3 regions of the Paenibacillus sp. FSL R5-0527 genome follow, and region 3 is predicted to be linked to each of the others. Evidence: predicted binding sites of a transcription regulator. Region 3 holds the regulator's gene; each other region holds the start of a gene.
The links. The regulator Rex, encoded in region 3, represses fermentation and respiration genes when NADH is low (regulators of the CRP and FNR family bind a similar motif). The targets are predictions, from matches to a motif close to TTGTGAAATATTTCACAA.
Positions count from the first base shown of each region.

Region 1: the regulator Rex is predicted to act here: its motif matches at 3,015-3,032, upstream of NYE69_RS09255 (flavocytochrome c).
Region 2: the regulator Rex is predicted to act here: its motif matches at 1,352-1,369, upstream of nirB (nitrite reductase large subunit NirB).

Region 1 covers NZ_JBBOYI010000001.1:2,084,872-2,089,725, reverse strand. Annotated here, with positions in the region: gene NYE69_RS09275 (helix-turn-helix transcriptional regulator) at 236-439, shown strand; gene NYE69_RS09270 (hypothetical protein) at 436-852, shown strand; gene NYE69_RS09265 (sensor domain-containing diguanylate cyclase) at 1,010-2,395, shown strand; gene NYE69_RS09260 (hypothetical protein) at 2,466-2,945, shown strand; gene NYE69_RS09255 (flavocytochrome c) at 3,097-4,656, shown strand; gene NYE69_RS09250 (aldo/keto reductase) at 4,741-4,854, opposite strand, start outside.
Region 2 covers NZ_JBBOYI010000001.1:5,292,575-5,297,428, reverse strand. Annotated here, with positions in the region: gene ric (iron-sulfur cluster repair di-iron protein) at 1-382, shown strand, start outside; gene NYE69_RS23475 (hypothetical protein) at 538-1,263, shown strand; gene nirB (nitrite reductase large subunit NirB) at 1,490-3,928, shown strand; gene nirD (nitrite reductase small subunit NirD) at 3,966-4,313, shown strand; gene NYE69_RS23460 (formate/nitrite transporter family protein) at 4,400-4,854, shown strand, end outside.
Region 3 covers NZ_JBBOYI010000001.1:5,079,641-5,084,494, forward strand. Annotated here, with positions in the region: gene NYE69_RS22410 (amidohydrolase) at 262-1,560, opposite strand; gene NYE69_RS22415 (redox-sensing transcriptional repressor Rex) at 1,550-2,206, opposite strand; gene dinG (ATP-dependent DNA helicase DinG) at 2,219-4,854, opposite strand, start outside.

The DNA of each region.
Region 1 (4,854 bases), 3.0 Mb from region 3:
TGACTTCAACGTTGGACGCAAAGGGAGGGAGGAGTATGGGAGTTCACCCCATACTCCTCCCTCCTTAGTATTTCCCGGCTTAACCCGACCGAAATGACGCTAATTCACGCCAAAAGAGTTCAACCGGCCAGTTAGGGTAAATAACGAAATGGAAAGCTAACTTGACATTTCGCGTTTGAGTGTGTTAGTTTTGATGTAAAGTTAACTTTCCATTTCAAGCATTTGAGGTGAATCTGTGAAAAACAGGCTTGAGGAAATACGCAAACGGGACGGGATTAGTCAGGAAGATCTGGCTGCTGCGCTCAAGGTCTCACGGCAAACGATCGGCTCGCTGGAGAACGGGCGGTACAATCCGTCCATCATCCTGGCCTTCAAGATTGCCCGCTACTTCGGTATGAGTATTGAAGACATTTTCATCTATGAGGAGGAGACATCATGAAGATAAAAGCATCGGTTTATATAGCTGCGTTAATCGCGGGCATTTGCTGCATCGCGGCCAGCTTCGGTTTCAAAAGCGAAGAGGTAAAAGCCGTATCCGGAATGCTGGTCGGCGTCGGGGCGGGATTGATCGGGATGAGTGTGGCGCAGCTCTATATGAAACGGTTTGAATCCAGGAGTCCCGAGCTCGTAAAGCAGACGGAAATCGAAATAAGTGATGAGCGGAACACGATGATCCGCTATCGGGCCAAAGCGAAAGCCGGCGACATCACCCATTGGCTCATTATGGGCATTGCTTACATGACGATCCTCATTTCAGCCCCTTTATGGGTCACGCTGGCGGTGGTAGCCGTTTTCCTGCTCCATACCGCAATCGGCCTTTATTATATGAACAAATACCAAAAGGAAATGTAAGCCGCGAGACTATCTCTCCAGCGGTAAACATGTCATTCGGGAGGAAATGAGCGGATGCTCCCGCTTGGAAACTATGTCCCTCGGATCAAAGATTTTCATTGACGTACCCCTTTCCGGGAGGCTACAATTTTCGACATGAACATGGTTGTCCGAGGAGATGGAGAAAATAAAAAATATCATCGTCAACATTTTAAAGAACGCCGCCGTTCTTTTATTATATGCGTGTTTTCTTTTCATCGAAATCAAGTTTTACGGGCATATTTCGCTGCCGATCCAATTGCTCGCCATCGCGCTCCTGATCGTGTTTACCTATTTCGTAGCCTCGCCTCTATGGATGAAATCGTTCCCAAGGAAAAGAAATTTCGCGATTCGCCTGATGCTTGGCATTATTCTCGTGTTAAGCTACGCTTGGGATTTTCTCAGAACTCAACACTCGGCCCACGTGTTCAGCGTTGAGATTTTTATCGTGCCCATCATTCTGGTGTTATTGTTTTTCTCGCTCAAAGAGTCGATCATCGTCTTGTTGTCCTGCGTCGCGATCAGCGCGATCAACGTTCTTTCCCGCCTGAGCGCAATCCACATCGATGCGGTTTTTTCGGGGGTGTTGGAGGTGGGGATCTGCACGCTGCTCATCTTCATCATGAATCGGGCGCTGAAAGTAAGGTCCAGGCTCATCAACAAGCAGAACATTTTCGTGGAAAACTCCCGCGCCTTAATGATCGGAATCGACCGCACCGGAAAAGTCGACTTGTGCAATCCGGCGATGTGCCGGCTTTTGAGAATGAAACAAGACGAGGTGTTGGAGCACTTTTTTTGGGAAGTCGGCGCAAAAGTATCCGGCGAAGCGGTGGATCAAATCTTCCAGCTATTGGCCGGGCGCAAAAAAACGGAGCAGTTAGAACTCCAATTTCCGGACGGCCAGGGGACTTCCACGTTTTTGGCGGATACCTATCCCGTCGAAGATGACGGACTGGTGAGCGGCATTATCGTCGTATTAAATGATATTACCGACCGAAAAATCGCTGAGAAGAAATTGTACGAGCTATCGGTGACCGATGATCTGACCAAGCTGGCGAACCGCAGGCATTTTGAGCGGCGTCTTGACGAAGAAATCATTCGCTCCAATCGTTATGGCCGCCCGCTTTCGTTAATGCTGATCGATCTGGATCATTTTAAGGACATCAATGATACATACGGTCACCCCTTTGGGGACCTGGTGCTGTCGACGATAGCCAAGCAACTGGAAAGCCATGTGCGGGATACCGATGTTGTGGCCCGCTGGGGCGGAGAAGAATTCGCCGTATTAATGCCTGAGACCGAGCTTCAGGAAGCGGAAAAAATCGGCATCAGGCTGCTCAAAACCGTTCGCGAGACCTCCATTCCGGTTCCGGAAGAGCGCGGTGAACCTATTACGATGACCTTCTCGGCAGGGGTCGCGACCCAATCATCGGACATTGTGAAAGAGCAAATTATCGAATCCGTCGATACGGCCTTGTACAAGTCCAAAAATAACGGCAGGAACCAGGTTACGGTCAGTCTTTAGAAGGATTTTGGAAGCATTTGTCGAATAGGTCTATAGACCTGGAATTGTGAATTGGAGGGAATCTACGGAAGTGCAACGTCCATCGAAACCAACCGCAAGCCCGGCGCAAAGATCATCCGCGCCTCAAGCCGGACGAACGGCCGGCGGGCAGGCCAGAGCGGCCGGCAATACGCCAAGCCGCGCGTCCGCCGCTGCGTCCGCAGGAGCGGGATATCCGGCCAGCAGCGCAAACCAAAAGACCGTTGTCTGCCGGAAATGCAAATCTCCGCAGATCGTCGCCAACAAGCGGGGGTACAGCTTCGCCTACCTGTTTACCTGTCTTATCACTATGATTCTTTTCGGCGTTTTCCTCTTTGTGCTTAGCGGCGTGATGTTCATTTCCGCCAATATACACACAGCTAAGGCTTTTGGCTTTTTGGGGCCCCTCGGACTCGTTTTTATATTCTTTTCATTGCCTGTCAGCATATTGGTTGGCTTTGTCGGAAGAAGCACGATTGTAAACGGCTGTATGAACTGCGGACACAAATGGACACCTGCCAAGAAGAAATAAGCAAACAACGCTGCCGATTAAAATTGGCGGCGTTGTTTGCTTTCGGGACTATGAATTGTTTCACATGGTTTGTGAATTTGTTCACAAAACTTTGCAAGCAATCATGGTATAGTAAACGGGAACAACAGGCATAGAAAGTGGAGGGGTAATCATGACCAAGAAAACAACAACAGCGCTGATCCTCGTTCTCTCGCTCGTTCTCGTACTGGCGGGATGCGGCGGCGGGAACCAAAATCAGACCAAAAACCAGACCCAAGGCCAAAACCAGAGCCAAAACGCCGGGAACAAGGACACGGCCAAAGAAGCCGAAGCCGTCTCGGGCGCGTCCGAAACGAATAGCTATACGCCAATCGACCAGCTTAAGGACAAATACGATCTCATCATCGTCGGCGCGGGCGGCGCCGGGATGACGGCCGCGCTTGAAGCGAAAGCCGGCGGGATGAATCCGGTAATTTTCGAGAAAATGCCGGTGGCCGGCGGAAATACGACGAAAGCTTCGTCGGGGATGAACGCTTCCCAAACAAAATTCCAAAAAGAGCAAGGCATTGAAGACAGCAACGATTTATTTTATGAAGAGACGTTAAAGGGCGGCCATGGCACCAACGACAAAGAGATGCTCCGCTTCTTCGTGGACAATTCCGCGGCGGCGATCGATTGGCTGGATTCGATCGGAATCCGCTTGAACAATATTACGATTACGGGCGGGATGAGCGAAAAACGCACCCACCGTCCCGAAGACGGCTCCGCCGTCGGGCAATACCTTGTCAACGGCTTGCTGAAGAACGTCAAAGAACAAGGAATCCCGCTGTTCGTGAACGCCGACGTCAAGGAGATTACGGAAAAAGACGGCAAAGTAAATGGCGTTAAAGTTCTTTTCAACCAAACGGATGAAAAAACGATCGCCGCGGATGCCGTTGTCGTGACGACCGGCGGTTTCGGCGCCAATATGGACATGATCTCCAAGGTGCGGCCGGATTTGCAAGGATATGTGACCACGAACCAGACCGGCAGCACCGGCGACGGCATTCAGATGATCGAGAAACTCGGCGGCACGACGGTCGATATGGATCAAATCCAGGTTCACCCGACCGTGCAGCAGGAAAAATCGTATCTGATCGGGGAAGCCGTTCGCGGAGAAGGCGCCATCCTCGTGTCCAGCGAAGGCAAACGGTTCACCAACGAGATGGACACCCGGGACAATGTCACGGCGGCGATTAATAAACTGCCGGAAAAATCCGCTTATCTCGTATTCGATTCCGGCGTCAAATCGCGCGTGAAAGCGATCGAGCAATACGAAAAGATGGGCTTTGTGCTCCAAGCGGATTCCATCGAGGCATTGGCCGGGCAAATGAGCGTGCCGGCGGATGCGTTGCAAACGACGCTGGATACGTGGAACGGCGCGGTGAAAAACAAAAACGACGCCGAGTTCGCCAGAACGACCGGGATGGACAACGACTTGTCCGCGGGTCCATACTACGCCATCAAAATCGGCCCCGGCATCCACTACACGATGGGCGGCGTAAAAATCAACACCAACACGGAAGTGTTGAATAAAGCAGGCCAAGCCATTCCGGGCTTGTTTGCAGCCGGCGAAGTAACCGGCGGCCTGCACGGCCAAAACCGGATCGGCGGCAACTCCGTGGCGGAAATCATCATTTTCGGCCGCCAAGCCGGGATCAAATCGGCGGAATATGTGAAGGCGCAGCAATAGCTTTGCAGTAGTTCCCTCGGCAAAAGAAAACGCTTGGGCACATCAGGCCCAAGCGTTTGTTCGTTTAAGTCGGAATGATTCCAATCAAGGCAAACCTACGCCTCGAGAACTAACGTATAAACTGTACCATTCATCACGGCTCAATACGATGTTTTCGGCTTCCGCACACGCCCTAATTCGGGATGGGGCGGTTGTTCC
Region 2 (4,854 bases), 210 kb from region 3:
CAAGGTGTCCCGGGTCCATGGGGATGCGGATACGCATTTGCGCGAGGTCGAGCGGTTGTTCGGTGAGCTTCGGCGCGAGCTGCTGGAGCATACCGACAAGGAAGAGGCAGAGGAGTTTCCTAAGATAATCCTTTGGGAGAAGAGCCGGGACCCGGAAGTGCTGGAAAAATTGCAGTCCGCCATCGCGGAGTTGGAATCCGAACATGACGCGGCGGGCGACATTCTCAAACAACTGCGGGAGCTGACCGACGATTTTCAGCCGCCTGGCCATGCGTGCACGACGTACCGTTTAACCTATTCGCGTCTAGAAGAGCTGGAAGCCATGACTTTTACGCATGTGCACCTGGAGAACAATATATTATTTCCGCGATATACAACATAACTTGAAATATTCAGGCCTCGCCCTTCCCTGCTTAGGGAAGGGTTCTTTGCGCCTGCCCCGAAATTTGAGAACTTTCTGCCGGTCCGGTATGCTTAAGATATGGAATATTCCTGGATCGAATCAGGGAAAATGATTAAAGGAAAGGCGGGGCGGCGATGCGCAGGAGATTGAAATGGCTGGCAGGACTGATGGTTTTGGCCGCGTTCTTCACGGCAGCCTGCGCCGATGGCGGGACGATCGACAAACCGGACCCTTCGGAGGAGCTGCAAAGCGAGGATGGGCATGCCGATGACATTACTTTAACGATTGACGGGGGGACGTTTATCCCCGATGTGACGCGCAGTTTGCATTTCGATTATACGGAAGGGATTACCGTTCTTCGGGCGCTTGAAAGCAGCGGTATCGTAGAACTGACGAAGGATAAGGGCAAAATTCAATCCGTGGGTGAAGTTTCGCTTGATTCGACGCTGGAATGGGGGATCCGGCTAAATGACAAGGAGCTGCCGTCCCGCGATTGGGACAAGCAGCTCAAGGCGGGGGACAACATACTCGTTTACGTTAAAACCGCGGGCAGCGGAACGGCGGGCCAAAATGGAGCATCGCTGCTGCTGACCGTGAACGGGGGCAGTCAAAATCCGCAGCTAAAAAGCTATTTTGTCCATCAATACAATGAAAATACGACCGTGAGGGATCTGCTCAAGCACAGCGGGATCGTGGAGCTGAACAAAACCGGGCAGCATATCGTTTCCGTCAACGGTTATCGTCCGGATGAGACGGAAGCATGGGTGCTGAAGGTCAATCATAAGAAATTGCTTGACACCGGCCTTGACATGAGGTTAAAACCCCAGGACAATGTGGAAATCGCTTTGGTGCGAAAATAAGTTTCGGAGAAAAAGTAAATCCGCAGTTCTCTTAGATAAGAGGCTGCGGATTTTTCAATAGGTATGCAAAAAAAAATGTGACAATTAAATGTGATAACTTTCACAATTAATGTGAATGAAATCACAAACTATTCATAATTTTAAATGTATACTTTTGGCATAAGGGATTGCAGGTAATCAACTAATAATTCGGAACAGTCTTATTCTGAAAGGGGCTTGGATGAGGATGGCTACAGCGAAAGAGAAACTGGTCGTGATCGGTAACGGAATGGCGGGCATCAGCACCGTTGAACAAATATTGAAACTAACTTCCAAATTCGAAATAACGGTGTTTGGCAGCGAGCCGCATCCCAACTATAACCGGATCATGCTTTCCTATGTGCTCGAAGGCAGCAAAACGATAGACGATATTATTCTGAACGATTTGAACTGGTATCGCGATAACGGGATTACGCTGCATACCGGAACGGCGGTGGCCCGGATCGACAAGGAGACGAAGGAGGTTGTCACGGAGGACGGCCAGCGCGTGCCTTACGATAAGGTGCTGATCGCTACCGGGTCGACTTCGTTTATCCTGCCGATTCCCGGCAGCGATAAGGAGGGCGTGGTCGGCTTCCGCGACATCTCGGACTGCGAGCAAATGATCCAGGCGGCCAAGACTTGCCGCAAAGCGGCGGTCATCGGCGGAGGCCTGCTCGGACTGGAGGCGGCCAAAGGGCTCGTTCAGCTCGGCATGGACGTGACGGTCGTGCATTTAATGGAAGATTTGATGGAGCGCCAGCTGGATCATCAGGCGGCGGGGATGCTGAAAGCGGAACTGGAGCGCCAGGGCATCAAATTTAAAATGGGCGCGCAGACGACCGAGCTGCTTGGCGGTTCGCGGGTAAGCGGGCTGCGGTTCGCCGACGGCACGGAACTGGAAGCGGAGTTCGTCGTCATGGCGGTCGGCATCAAGCCGAACGTTGCGGTGGCCAAAGCGAGCGGCATCGAAGTGAACCGCGGGATCGTCGTCAACGACTATTTGCAAACATCGCTGGAGGGCGTTTATTCCGTCGGCGAATGTACGGAGCACCGTGGCGTCTGCTACGGACTGGTCGCTCCGCTGTTTGAGCAGGGCATGGTACTGGCGAAGCATATCAGCGGCGTGGAAACCGCGCCTTACGCCGGTTCGGTCGTTTCGACCAAGCTGAAGATTTCCGGGGTTGACGTTTTTTCGACCGGCGAATTTATCGATGGTCCGGAACATACGGTGATTTGCAGCAAAGACGAATGGAAGCGGACCTACAAAAAAATTCTGCTGAAAGACAACGTTTTTGTCGGCGCGGTGCTGTTTGGCGACATTAACGATTCGGCCGAGCTGCAGAAGCTGATCAAGCAGAAGGCGGAGATGACGGACGAACTGTACGCCTCGCTGATGGGCACGGGCTGCTGCGGCGGCGGAGGAGCCAAGAAAGCTTCGGTGGAAACGATGGCGGACGACGAAATCGTCTGCGGCTGCAATGGGGTAACCAAAGGCACGATCGTCGACGCGATTACCAATCAGGGATTGACGACCGTCGACGAGATCAAAGCCTGCACCGGGGCAACCCGCTCCTGCGGAGGCTGCAAGCCGGTGGTTGAGCAAATTTTGCAATACGTGCTGGGAGACGGGTTTCAGTCGGCGGCGAAACAGGGCATCTGCGGCTGCACGACGCTGAGCCGCGATGAAATCGTGGCGGAGATCAAGGCGAAAGGGCTGCAGACGACCAAAGAAGTGATGAACGTGCTTGGCTGGAGCCAGCCTGAAGGCTGCTCGAAATGCCGCCCGGCCATCAACTATTATCTCGGCATGCTGTACCCGGACACGCACGAGGACGAAAAAGAATCGCGGTTCGTCAACGAGCGGATGAGCGCCAACATCCAAAAGGACGGGACCTATACGGTTGTTCCGCGGATGTACGGCGGCGTGACGACGCCGGAGGATCTGAAGAAAATCGCCGACGTATCGCTGAAATACGATGTGAAAGTCGTCAAGGTCACCGGCGGCCAGCGGCTGGACTTGATCGGCGTGAAAAAAGAAGATCTGCCGAAAGTGTGGGCTGAGCTCGACATGCCGTCGGGGTACGCCTACGCCAAATCGCTCCGCACGGTGAAAACCTGCGTCGGTTCGCAGTTCTGCCGGTTCGGCACCCAGGATTCGATGGGCATGGGCGCGCGGCTTGAACGGAAATTCGAACGGCTCGACTTTCCGGCCAAATTCAAGATGGCGGTAAACGGCTGCCCGCGCAACTGCGCCGAATCGTGCACGAAGGATATCGGGATCGTCGGCAACGACGGCGGATGGGAGATCTTTATCGGCGGCAACGGGGGGATCAAGGCCCGGCTTGCGGATTCGCTGTGCAAGGTGAAGACCGACGAGGAACTGATCGAGCTGTGCGCAGCCATCATGCAGTATTACCGCGAGACCGGCAATTATCTGGAAAGAACGTCGGAGTGGGTTGAACGGATGGGGCTGGACAATATCCGCGCGGCGGTAGTGGAAGATGCGGAAAACCGCAAAGCGCTGGTGGAGCGTATTGAGTTCGCCTTGGAGCAGGTTACGGATCCGTGGAAGAAGATGCTGAACGACGAAGAAACCCGCGGCAAGCTGTTCCACAGCCTGGAAATGAGCAAACAGGCGAACTAAAGCCGTTAGACGGATGACAGGAAAGGGGAAGAGGAGCATGAACAAGGACATGAGTAAAGAGGCATTTTTCCCGGTTGGGCATGTGGAGCAGTTTCTGCCCCAGATCGGGCGCGTGGTGGAAGCGGGAGGCCGCGAACTGGCGGTGTTCCGCCTATCCGACGGACGCATTTTCGCCGCCCTGAATCAAAACCCGCATCCGAAAGGAGGGCCGCTGGCCGAAGGCATCGTGTCCGGGCATTACCTTTACGATCCGCTGTACGATTGGAAAATCGATCTGACGACAGGCCTTGTCCAGGCCCCGGACAGCGGGCAGGTGCCGATGTTCCCGGTCAAGGTGGAGGACGGACAGGTGTGGATCGCCGCCAGCGCCTTGCAGGAGGTATAGGTTAGAGCGAAATAAGCGCGGTGTGCAAGGAGAGGGACGCCGCGCTTATTTTTAAATCGAGGGATCGACAGAGGGAGGAAGCGGCGATGTATACGCCAAATGTGGAAACCATCGTAGAAACGGCAGTCAAGAAAAAAGAAAAAATGAACGAAAGCCTTCCGAGGTATATCGTTTCGGCCATGCTTGCCGGCGCTTATGTAGGGCTCGGCATCATTCTCATTTTCAGCATCGGCGCGCCGCTGGCGGCGGCGAAATCGCCGTACCAGACGATGCTGATGGGGATGTCCTTTGGGCTCGCCCTGACGCTGGTCGTTTTTGCCGGTTCGGAGCTGTTTACCGGGAACAATATGTTTTTTACGGCGAGCACGCTGGCGAGGCGAACAACGGTAGGCGATACGGCGAAAAACTGGACGATCGTGTTTCTCGGCAACCTGGCGGGGGCGGTTGTGCTTTGTTTGCTAATCGTCGGCAGCGGGCTGTTCAAAACGGCGGCGCCGGAGCATCTTATTTTTGCCTCTGCCGCGAAGAAGATGGGTGCTCC
Region 3 (4,854 bases):
TCCCCGAGGACGGGCGATATCGTCAATATCACGGCCAATGCCGGGAAATAGCGACAAAAAAGTCCCTTATTGCGGCGGAAACCTCTTCAAATCCGAAAATAACGCCCTTTTTTACCGCTAAATCGCCGTAATTACAGGCACAGCCACAGGTGCAGCCACGAACATGACACGTTCACGTTTACGTCCACGGCCACGGCCGCAGCTGCAACCGCACGCGCCATTCAAAAAGCAGCAAGCAATCAGTGCCAAGCCTCCAGGCCCCTACCGGGCCAGCAGCCCTTCGAAGGCCGCTTGCGCCTCGCGCCGGATACGCTCCTCGTCGAGGGTGAGGCAAGCCCCGTGTTTGACCACCTGCTCGCCGTTAACCCACACATGCTCTACATCTTTGGAGCCGGCCGAATAGACGACATGGGAAACGTAATCCGTCTTCGGCACGAAATGGGCCTGTTCCGTATTCAGCGCGATAAAATCCGCCTTCATGCCGGCCGCGAGTTTCCCCGTATTCGCCAAGTACACCGACTTCGCCCCGTATTCCGTGCCCATTTTGAGGGCCTCCAGCGCCGGAACGGCGGTAGGATCGCCGGAAACGCCTTTGTGGATCAATGCGGCGAGGCGGACCTCCTCGAGCATATCGAGGTTGTTGTTGCTGGCGGCGCCGTCCGTTCCAAGCGAAACGACCACGCCTTTGCCAAGCAGTGCCGGCACCCGCGCCACGCCGCTGGCCAGCTTCAGGTTGCTGCCGGGATTGTGCGACACCGCCACGTTATGGGCCGCCAAAATATCGATCTCCTCATCGGTCAAATGCACGGCGTGAGCAAGCAGCGACGGACGGGAGAACATCCCGAGGTTCAGCAAATGCTGAACGGGTCTGACTCCGTAATCGTTCACGTTTTGCTCCACTTCCGCCCGCGTCTCCGACATATGCGTATGCATCGGCAGATCCAGATCATGAGCCGCTTGTACGAATTTCTCGAAAAATTCCGGCGGACAGGTGTACGGCCCGTGCGGCGAAATCATCGCCGTGATTCGGCCGTCCGCCCGGCCGTGCCAATTTTTCGCAAACGCGATCGCTTCGTTCAGCTTCTGCTGCTGCACGTCCGGCGGGCACAACCCGATGACGCCGCGCATCAGCACGGCGCGGATGCCCGACTCCTGAACCACTTTGGCCACTTCATCCATATGGTCGTACATGTCCAGGAACGTGGTCGTTCCGCCTTTCAGCATCTCCAGCACGGACAACGCCGTCCCGGCGTACACATCGCCGGCGGTGAACTTGGCTTCCATCGGCCACATTTTTTCCTGAAGCCAGGTCTGCAGCACCATGTCGTCGCCGTATCCGCGCAGCAGCGACATCGCCGCGTGGCCGTGCGTGTTGATCAGCCCCGGCATGAACAGCAGCCCTTTTCCGTCGAAGGTTTCCGCGTCTTCCGCCCCTTCAGGAAGCTGCTCGCCGATATAGGAAATCGTGTCGCCCTCAACGAGCATATAGCCCTGTACAATGGAACGATCTTGTTCGAACACGACAAAGGTTCCGTTCTTGATTAACCATTTACGACTCATGGGCAGGTTGTTCCTTTCCGCTTCCGTCATTCAAGTAATAAGCCAGACTGAGCAAATCGGTCGTGAAATCGGCGGCATGGATGCGGACTTCCGGAGGCACCTTCAAAATCGTCGGAGCGAAGTTCAGAATGGCCCCGATTCCCGCCGCCACCAATTGATCCGCCACGCGCTGCGCTTCGTAATCCGGGACGGTAATGATCCCGATCCGGACATTTTTCTCCCGCACCGTTTCCGTCAGCTCTTCGATCGGCTGGATCGTGATGTTGTTGATTTGCGTGCCGATCTTGGCCGGAGAGGCGTCGAACACCGCCACGATTTTCATGTTGTCTTTCAAATAAGCGTTGTAATTCGAAAGCGCCTGCCCCAAATTACCGGCGCCGACCAGCGCAACGTTGATCTGCTGGTCCAAGTTGAGGATTTGCTGGATTTTCTCGATCAAATACGCGACATCGTAGCCGATGCCCTTTCGCCCGAAATCGCCGAAGTAGGCCAGATCCTTGCGGATCTGGGCCGGGTTGAGGTCCAGCTTCTGGCCGAGCTCCTGCGAGGACACCGTAGGCACTTCGCGCCGGCTCAGCTCGTTGAGGAACCGCAAATACACCGGCAGCCGGCGGACGACGGCATCGGAAATTTTTTCGGATTTCATACGTTTATCCCCCTATTCTGACGCGGACTTAGAGACGTTTTCGTCTCCCGGATTTAACCATTCCGATATGCGCGGAACCATCTGAGTGAGCGGCATATGCTCCATCTTCGGCCCGGGCAGTGAATATAAAAAGTATTTCCCGTAGTAAGACTCCAAGATGCGGGTATCGTAAACAACCACGATCCCCCGGTCCTGCGAGGAGCGGACGAGCCTGCCGAATCCCTGCTTGAAGCGGATGACCGCCTGGGGCACGGACAGTTTCATGAAAGGATTTTTCTTCTCCTTCTGCAGCCGTTCGCTTTTCGCTTCCACCAGCGGATGGTTGGGAGGCTGGAAGGGCAGGCGGACGATCGCCAGGCTCGTCAACGCTTCGCCCGGAATGTCCACGCCTTCCCAGAAGCTGCTCGTCCCCAGCAGCACTGACGCCGCCTGGCCCTGAAAGCGCCGGGTCAGCTTGCTGCGGCTGCCGCTGTCCATCCCCTGGCCGATGACCGTGATTCCTTGCGCCGACAATAGCTCCTTCAACGGCTCGTAAACCTGCCGCAGCATCCGGTACGATGTGAACAGCACCAGCATACGGCCTTGCGTCGCAACCGCGGTATCGGCGAGCGAACGCACCAGCGTGCTGACGAAATGGTCGTCGCCCACGCTCCCCTTCACGCTCGGAAAATCGCGCGGGATGACGAGCAGAGCCTGGCTGCGGTAATCAAACGGCGACGGCAGCATCGCCGTGTTCAGCCGTCCTTCCCCGGCCGCTTCCGTCAGTCCCAGCTGTTCGATCATATACTGGAACGACTTGTCGACCGACAGCGTCGCCGAGGTCATCACCACGCTTTTTTTTCTGTCGAAAAAGTATTCCTTCAATTGCGCGCTAACGTCGATCGGAACGGCATACATCTGCAGGGAGCGGCTGCGGAAATTCCCGTTCGCTTCCATCCAGTACACCGTCTCCTCGCTCTCCAGCTTCATGAAGAAACGCAGGGCCTCCCGCTCGTTGGCCAAATCCTTGAATAACCCGTTGATGTCGGTCAGGAGGCTTTCGGAACCGTAATCCTCCTGCTCTTCCCGGATTTGCGCCAGCATCCGGTCGCCTTTGCGGAGCACGTCCCCTAGCGCAACGTAAATCTGGTTCTCCAGCGCCGACAGCTTATCCCATTCCTGCGGTTTCTTTAGCGGAAGCAGGCGGTAAACGAATTGGCCCGGATCGCCGGGCGCGGCGTCGCTCCGTTCCGGCATCAGGGCAAACAGCAGCTCGCTGAGCTTGTCCCAGCTTTCCTTCACATCGATCAGCGTCGGGTACATTTCGTCGATGACCCGGCACCATTCGCCCGTTTTTTCGCCCCCCGCCGCCTGCAAAGCGATGCGGAGATTCGGCAGCTGGCCGGTCTTGCTGTCTTTAAACAGCCGGGTGAGCGTATGAATGACGGTAAAATACTTCATATGAATGCCCAGGTGTTTCCCCGCCACATCCTCCAAATGATGGGCCTCGTCGATGACCAGGCGCTCGTATCCCGGCAGCAGCTGATGCCCGGCCTGGATATCGGTAAACAGCTTGGAGTGGTTCGTAATGACCACATCGGCGACCCCGGCTTCATGTTTGGCCCGATGATAGAAGCATTTGCGGAACCATGGGCAGGACCGCCCGAGACAGGAGTCCGACTCGCTGGCCACCGTTTCCCAGAAATCGCCGCCGCGATTGCCCAAATTGAGCTCTTCATCGTCGCCGTTGACCGTTTGCGTCAGCCACACGACCATTTGCGCCGCCGTCATCACCTCTTCTTTCGGCGTGGCAAAGTCTTTTCTATTTATTTTATGTTCAAATTTGCGCAAGCACAAATAATGCTGCCTGCCTTTAAATACGGCAGCCAGGAAAGGAAACGGCACCACCTCGGCGAGCAGCGGAACGTCTCTTTCCCGAAGCTGCTCCTGCAGGTTAATGGTATGCGTGCTGACCATTACTTTTTCTTCCCGTTTGACGCTATGGTAGATCGCGGGCAGCAAGTAACCAAGCGATTTTCCCGTCCCGGTCCCCGCTTCGATCAGCAGATGCTTGTCATCGTTAAAAGCCCGGCTCACTTCCTCCAGCATCTTGTTCTGAGCATCGCGCTCCTCGTATTGGGGCAGCCTTTCGCGCAGCCGCTCCCTCACCTGCTCCATGAACTGCTCAAAGGACACACCCTCCAGCGGATTGTCCGCCATAGCGCCCCGCGGAGATTCGATATCCATCCAATCCTCGGCCTGCAGCGCGAACTGGCGGTAAAAGATGTAACGGTCATCGCTTTGCTCCGTTTCGCGTTCCTTCTCCTGGACTATGGCATCGAAAAACCAGCCGAGGTCGCTGTCCTCGCCCGCAAACAAATCCGCCAGGCGCTGCAGCGTCAACAGCGGCAGCCGCTCGCATTCCTCCAGGCATTTCAGAAAAATCAGCGCCGTCGCCAAGGCGTCGCTGTCCGCCTGGTGCGGACGCTCGTGCTGCACTTCGAATTCGGCGGCCACAAGCCCCAGCTGATAGGAGGTCAACGAAGGAAAGAGGATTTTCAGGAAGTCCATCGTATCCAGAATCCGCCCCGTAAACGGCAGATAACCCGTTTTGTCCAAAGCGCTTTGCAGATAGTTGAAGTCGAAAGCGACATTGTGCCCGACCAGCA